Linked DNA regions of Syntrophobotulus glycolicus DSM 8271. The protein of the gene in region 2 interacts with the protein of the main gene of each other region in a pairwise test. Links are inferred from orthologs where the notes say so. Each region holds a gene or a part of one and is shown on either strand. Other genes may lie near its edges.

Region 1 (3,467 bases), 870 kb from region 2 along the record:
GGTAAGTTACATGTCAAATGTTTGTGCTATTTGCGGTAAAGGGGTTTCCACAGGGATGAAGGTCAGCCATTCACATATTCGTACAAAACGCACCTGGAAACCGAACCTGCAGCGTGTTCGTGCTGTTGTTAACGGTACCCCCACCCATCTCAGGGTATGTACAAGATGCTTGCGTTCAGGCAAGGTTCAGCGCGCTGTTTAAAGCTGCTTGAATGATAATATCAGGGGAGCGTCGCCAAACTGCTTACATTAGTGGTTAGCGATGCTCTTTTTATCTGCCGATTTTTCCGCTATTGTAATATCTTCAGGATGAAATCATTATAGGAAGTTCTCAAAGCAATCATAATTACGCTGTTTAACAATCTTATGATTCTTAAACTGAAAGAATTGCGCAAAATACGCTTTCATCTCATCCCCAGCCTTTAACTTTCCTAACGGAATGGATAATTCTCCACTCCAGATCGCTTCAATAATTACCGTATCCCCGATGGAAAATGATTTCACGATTTCATATCTCTGGTTTGCAATAACCTTTTTCCCACTGATCGATGCATCTTTAATTTCATGAAGATTTCTTTCAATAAGTCTTTTGGTTAATAAATTTGGATATTCAATCTGTACTGCAGACTCATCATAAAACTCATTCAACTCTTCCCCGGATTTCCCGTCACCTACGGCTTTCATAAAACGAACAGCCAATTCCAAATTATCCTTACTCATGATTACCTCCCCCCAAAGTTCAGAGAACTTTGGATTTAACGACAAGGATCCTGCCTTTGGCCACCTTTATTTTTGCTTCGTCTTCGATCAGAACATTACTGATCCCTCGCGGTGAGTGCTGGTACATCGTGGAATTCTTCAACGGATAGTAGAGTCCGTATGAATCGACGACAGCCTCCGCCGAAAGAGGGATAATCGAAATCACTTGCCCCTGGGTTCCCTTGACCATCTCCTCTCCCGGAGCAAGGACCCAGGCTTCCTGGGACGGCTCGATCATTCTCACCATCCGTCCCCTCTCGGCAAAGGCCAGCATCATGCTGATATTGCCCATTAAATGGTCAAGCCTTTTTCCGCCTGCTCCATAGAGGGAAATTTCATCCTTGGGTTTTCCGTACTCCCGAAGATATTCTTCCGCATATTCCATCGCCAGTTCAAGATCGGTTTCATCTTTTTGCGCCGGATACTTTTTTATTTTTGTTTTGCCCTGTGCGCAGATGAACAGGTTTTCTTCTTTAATTGAATCCATATCACCTACCAGGATATCGGGCAGCCTGCCGGAACTGATTGCCGCATTGCCGCCGCCATCGGCACAGATTAAGACCTCAATATTGCCGGGGGCAATCTCCTGACGCCCCCATTCTATATCCCATTCGCCATTGGCCAAAACAGCAATCCTCATCTTTTCAACCACCTGTTATTCGGCTGCCGCCAGCAGCTCTTTTATGGCCAGGACAGGATCTGGTTTAGTGAACACCGCTGCTCCGGCCACGATAATATCCGCCCCTGCCCTGCTGACCAGGGAAATCGTGTCCGTATTGATCCCCCCATCCACCTCAATCAGACAACCGGGATTAACCTGGGCAATAATCGTGGAAAGGGCAACAATCTTCGGTAAGACTCCCTGAATAAACTGCTGCCCGCCAAACCCCGGATTAACAGACATCAGCAGGACCATATCCAGGTCCTGTAAAACATAAGTCAATACTTCTATAGGTGTCGCCGGATTAAGAGCCAGTCCGGCTTTGACCCCCATAGATTTGATTTGTTGAATCAGCCTGTGAAGATGAATACTGGCTTCGGCATGGACAGTAATGATATCCGCTCCGGCATTAACAAATTCTTCAAGATAAAGCTCCGGTCTCTCGATCATCAGGTGAACATCGAATTTCATTGATGATACCTTGCGCAGAGCCTTGATCACAGGCGGTCCGATCGTCATATTGGGAACGAAATGTCCGTCCATAACATCTATATGCAGGATTTCCGCCCCTCCGGCTTCAACCCTTTTTACCTCTTCCCCCAATTTGGTAAAATCCGCTGACAGGATCGATGGTGCAATCTTAATCGGCATAATACCCTCCCCTGACTTTTCCTTCGTTTAAGCAATAGATCATTCTACAGTTTCAACCTATTTTTTATAGATTACGGCAAATCTATTTTATCACATAAAAGACTCTGTCAATACTTATTTTCGGCAGCTTTTACTTCCTCAAGAAACTGCCGGTAATGCTCATACCTTAAGCCGGTCATCTCCCCTCCCTGCACTGCTTCTCTTAATGCGCACCCCGGCTCTTTGACGTGAAGACAATCCTTAAAGCGGCACTCTTTACGGTATGGTCCAAATTCAGGAAAATATTCCTGGAGCTGTTCCTTTCTCATGGGGGGAAGGTAGAGGGATGAAAATCCCGGGGTATCGGCAATCAGCCCTTTGGCCGCCTCTAAAAGCTCGACATGACGGGTCGTATGTTTCCCTCTGCCAAGCTTGTCACTGACAGACCCTGTTTTCAGCTTCAAACTCGGTTCCAGTGAATTCAGCAGACTGGACTTCCCGGCCCCGGATGGACCGGCCAGAACAGAAACTCTGCCGCGAACAATTTCTCGGACTTCTTCCATACCCTGAGCAAGAATATTGGAGACATAAAAGACCCTGCACCCTATTGTTCTGTAATATTCATATGGTGACAGGTCGCTCTCTCTAGCCAAATCATACTTTGTAAAAACAATCACCGGTTCGATTCCCGCATGAGCAACCTGAACAAGCAGCCTGTCCAGCAAGTTAAAATCCGTATCCGGAGTACTCATGGCCAAAACAAGCAAGGCTTGATCAACATTGGCAATATTGGGTCTGATCAGAGAGTTTTCCCTGGCCAACACTTCTTCTATTGTCGCCTTGATCCCCCTATCCGACAAAATCATGACTTTGTCCCCAGGGATGAAATCCTGCTTTTTGACACGAAAACGACCGCGCAGGGAGCATTCCCACACACGGTCCTCACTATAGACATAATAAAATCCCGAATACCCTTTCAACAGTGTCCCTTTTAAAAGCATAAATCCCCTCCCCCTCAATTGTTCTGCTTCCCTGGTCTATTATGCGCCGTCCGGCCCCGGTCCCTGTGAATAGATGATTTCGATTTTGTCCCCGGGTTTGATCGGGCGACCCTGAGTAGGCTCTGTTTCAATCACAATATTCACATTATAATCATAAGACCGCCGGGCCACAAGGTCAATGTTATATCCCGCAAGAGAATCTTTAGCAACTGCAAGATCCAGCCCAATCAGATTCGGCATGGTGGATGGACCGGCTCCGCTGCTGATAAAAATTCGCACTTCGCTGTTGGGGTTCCAGCTGGCACCGGCGGACGGATCCTGGCTGACCACCCTTCCCTGAGAAACAGTAGTGCTGGCAACTTCATAATATTTGATTTTCTCCTTGGAAAATCTCCTGTCCAGAATCATTTTTTCGG
Region 2 (3,685 bases):
GTCCCCCAGAGACCTTTGTTCAAGGCTGTCTGTGGATTGGCATTCTCCCCTGTTCTCACCAGAAAGCTGGCTAAAATAGAACTAATAATTCCAATAGCACCCATCAGGATAAAGAGGAGCTCACCCGCTCCATGTCCTTTAAATACGGAAAAACCGATTAACATACCGGCAATCGTGGTTGCGGCATAAGATTCAAATAAGTCGGCACCCATTCCGGCCGTATCACCGACATTGTCTCCAACATTGTCGGCAATAACCGCCGGGTTTCGGGGGTCATCTTCAGGAATACCCGCTTCTACCTTACCGACAAGGTCCGCTCCGACATCGGCAGCTTTGGTATAAATCCCACCGCCGACACGGGCAAAAAGAGCAATCGCACTGGCGCCGAACGCAAACGAATTAATGGTTTCGGCATTGCCAAACAAAAGAAAAAGGCCTGCTACACCTAAAAGACCAAGCCCTGCCACCGACATACCCATTACCGCACCCGCTCTGAAAGATACCCCGAGAGCTTTGTTCAGGCTGGTCCGGGCAGCTTCTGTCGTCCGGCAGTTTGCTCTGGTGGTGATCCCCATCCCGACATATCCCGCTATACCGGAAGAAACCGCACCGACCATAAAGGATACTGCTACCTGCCAATCTTTAAAAATAAAGAGTACAACAAAAATAAGAACAGCGATCGGAATAAGTGTTCTATACTGTCTATTCAGATAAGCCATAGCCCCTTCCTGAATAGCCTTGGATATTTCCTGCATCCTGCTGTTGCCCGGATTTTCTTTAAGTACACTGCTGGCAAAAAAGACTGCGACCAGCAAACCGAGAACACCGGCTCCTACCCCCCATAAAGGCGTTAAGAAATCCATCACTTTTTACCTCCTACAAAAATAAAACCAAAGCGAAGTACTCAACATCGCCCGGCTTGAAAAACTTGCGTGACATCCTATTTCAGGTAAATGGTCAACCCCAGCGAACTGACAAGAAATAATACCGCAAAAGCAATGCTTAGTTTGGCCAGGAAACCTTCCATTCCTTTTGCTGATTTGCCAAAAAATTGCTCGCCTGCGCCTGTAATAGACCCTGAAAGGCCTGCGCTTTTTCCGCTTTGCAACAGCACAGTAGCGATTAGTCCAAGAGAACTGATTAAAAGAATTACAATAATAAATATCGTCATTGATTTCACCTCCTAAGCCTTATTTATGTAAATATGCCTGAGCTATTGCATGAAATACAACCACAATACGCAAATATGATGTCAGCAGTCCTATTTTAGCACAGCCCTTATTATCACGCAATATCTATCCTGTGCTTTGATCCCAAACCCTGGCAAAAATAACTTGCCCCATATGGAAAATCCATACAGGGCAAATGCTTTGTCCCTGCTCGTAAAATTCTGCTGTCCGGCAGACCGCCCCTTTATCTGATTATTTTTCTTCCTTTGTAAATGGCGGTTTGCCCCAGCTCTTCTTCAATCCGGAGGAGTTCGTTGTATTTGGCCAGCCTGTCGGTTCTGGCCGGGGCGCCGGTTTTAATTTGACCGGCATTTACGGCGACCGCCAGATGGGCCAATGTGACATCTTCCGTTTCTCCGGAACGGTGTGATATTACTGTGGTATATCCTGCCCTCTTAGCCATTTCGATGGCATCGAGCGTTTCTGTCAATGTTCCGATTTGATTCAGCTTGATTAAAATGGAGTTCGCAGACTGATCCAGGATGCCTCTGGCTAATCTTGAAGGATTGGTGACAAAGAGGTCATCACCGACAAGCTGCACTTTCCCCCCCAGACGCTGAGTAAGCTTAGCCCAGCCTTCCCAATCGTCCTCGGCCAGTCCGTCTTCAATGGAGAAAATCGGGAACTGCTCCGCCAGTCCGGCCAGATAGTCAATCATCTGCTCGGAAGTTTTGGTCAGCCCTTCCCCTTCCATTACATAAACACCGTTTTTATACATTTCTGTTGTCGCGGCATCAATGGCCAGAACGACCTGTTCCCCAGGTTTATAGCCTGCCTTTTCTATGGCGTCGACAATAACCATCAAAGCTTCCGCATTTGATCCCAGGTTGGGGGCGAATCCGCCTTCATCCCCAATTCCGGTGGCCAGGCCTTTTCCTTTCAGCACAGATTTCAGACTATGGTAGATCTCACTCCCCATGCGCAGAGCCTCGGAAAAATTCCCGGCGCCAACAGGCATCACCATAAATTCCTGAATATCCACGTTATTATCGGCATGCTGACCCCCATTCAGGATATTCATCATCGGAACGGGCAGCTCTTTTGCGTTGACACCGCCAATATATTGATAAAAGGGCAGTCCGAGAGATTCGGCGGCCGCTCTCGCCGTAGCCAGTGATATCCCCAGAATGGCATTGGCGCCCAGCTTGCCTTTATTTTCAGTACCGTCAATTTCACAGAGAACCCGGTCTATCCCCGGCTGATCAAAAGCATTGAGGCCTTCTATTTTGGGCGCAATGATATTCTTGACATGATTTACGGCCTGAATCACACCCTTGCCGTTATAACGGCTCTTGTCGCCGTCACGAAGCTCCACTGCTTCAAAAGCGCCTGTTGACGCTCCCGAAGGGACCGCAGCCCGGCCCAATGTCCCGTCATCAAGAACGACATCCACCTCCACCGTTGGATTGCCTCTGGAATCAAGAATTTCCCTGGCAAAAACCTGATCAATAAAACCCATAAATGATCACTCCTACCCTTTTCATTCTTCATTTTGACTCAGCAATGATTTGCCTGTCATTTCTTTTGGTTTCGGTATTCCCAGTATTTCTAAAATTGTTGGTGCAATATCGCGAAGAGCAGCCCCTTCCCGGAGTATTCTGCCCTTATACGCCTCATTGACAATAATACAGGGAACTTTGTTGGTTGTGTGTGATGTCATGGGGCTGTAAAGCCCCTTGTCACTGATAAAAGAAATACTGACCATACTGGTTGTGGGACTATTAATATCGGAAAGCGCCCGCTGGTCAATCATGGTTTCCGCATTCCCGTGGTCTGCCGTAATCAGCAATGTCCCGCCATGCCTCCTGATCGCTTCCTCCACTTTACCCAGGCAAATATCAACTGCCTCTACAGCCCTTACCGTCGCGTCAAAATACCCTGTATGGCCAACCATATCCGGATTGGCATAATTCAAAATAATCACATCATAGATATTCTTTTCAATCTCCTGTAATACCGAATCCGTGATTTCATAGGCGCTCATCTCCGGTTTGAGATTATATGTCGCTACTTTTGGTGATGGAATCAGGACTCTGTCTTCCTTATCGTTTGGTTCTTCAACACCTCCGTTAAAAAAGAAGGTAACATGGGCATACTTTTCAGTTTCTGCTATCCGGAGCTGGCGCAGATTGTTATCGGCCAGCACTTCCCCTAAGGTATTATCCAGATTTTGCGGGGGATAAGCCACTGGACAGTCAAATTCAGCATCATATTCCGTCATGCAGACAAAATGAACCTGCGGTCTGTCCGGTCTTTCGAACTCTTTAAAATCTTCTTGAATAAAAGCCCGGGTAATCTCTCTGGCCCTGTCGGCTCGAAAATTAAAAAAGATCAGACTATCCCCATCCTGAATCTTGGCTACCGGTTGTCCGTTTCCCTCTATGATTACGGTCGGCTGGACAAATTCGTCCAGAACTTTGCATTCATAGCATTTTTGAATAGCTGCCAGGGCATTG

Evidence for each region. The genes of interacting proteins can lie anywhere in the genome.
Region 1: the proteins of eno (region 2) and rpe interact in binary tests that used the Escherichia coli proteins (3 or more experiments, as listed by UniProt). The link is inferred for Syntrophobotulus glycolicus DSM 8271 from one-to-one orthologs.

The regions. Positions count from the first base shown.
Region 1 is NC_015172.1:2,368,585-2,372,051, forward strand. What follows is about bases 244-2,997. They hold rpe (ribulose-phosphate 3-epimerase), read right to left. Parts: upstream 2,072-2,997; coding sequence 1,415-2,071; downstream 244-1,414. Other genes in these bases: SGLY_RS11690 (nuclear transport factor 2 family protein), read right to left, coding at 319-720; SGLY_RS11695 (thiamine diphosphokinase), read right to left, coding at 740-1,399; rsgA (ribosome small subunit-dependent GTPase A), read right to left, coding at 2,179-2,997. Also shown: rpmB (50S ribosomal protein L28), read left to right, coding at 11-202; more of rsgA, read right to left, coding at 2,998-3,051; pknB (Stk1 family PASTA domain-containing Ser/Thr kinase), read right to left, coding at 3,091-3,467. UniProt on the Escherichia coli protein: Catalyzes the reversible epimerization of D-ribulose 5-phosphate to D-xylulose 5-phosphate.
Region 2 is NC_015172.1:3,243,259-3,246,943, forward strand. What follows is about bases 552-3,523. They hold eno (phosphopyruvate hydratase), read right to left. Parts: upstream 2,689-3,523; coding sequence 1,414-2,688; downstream 552-1,413. Other genes in these bases: SGLY_RS16065 (sodium-translocating pyrophosphatase), read right to left, coding at 552-863; secG (preprotein translocase subunit SecG), read right to left, coding at 941-1,171; gpmI (2,3-bisphosphoglycerate-independent phosphoglycerate mutase), read right to left, coding at 2,710-3,523. Outside these bases: more of SGLY_RS16065, read right to left, coding at 1-551; more of gpmI, read right to left, coding at 3,524-3,685. UniProt on the Escherichia coli protein: Catalyzes the reversible conversion of 2-phosphoglycerate (2-PG) into phosphoenolpyruvate (PEP). It is essential for the degradation of carbohydrates via glycolysis.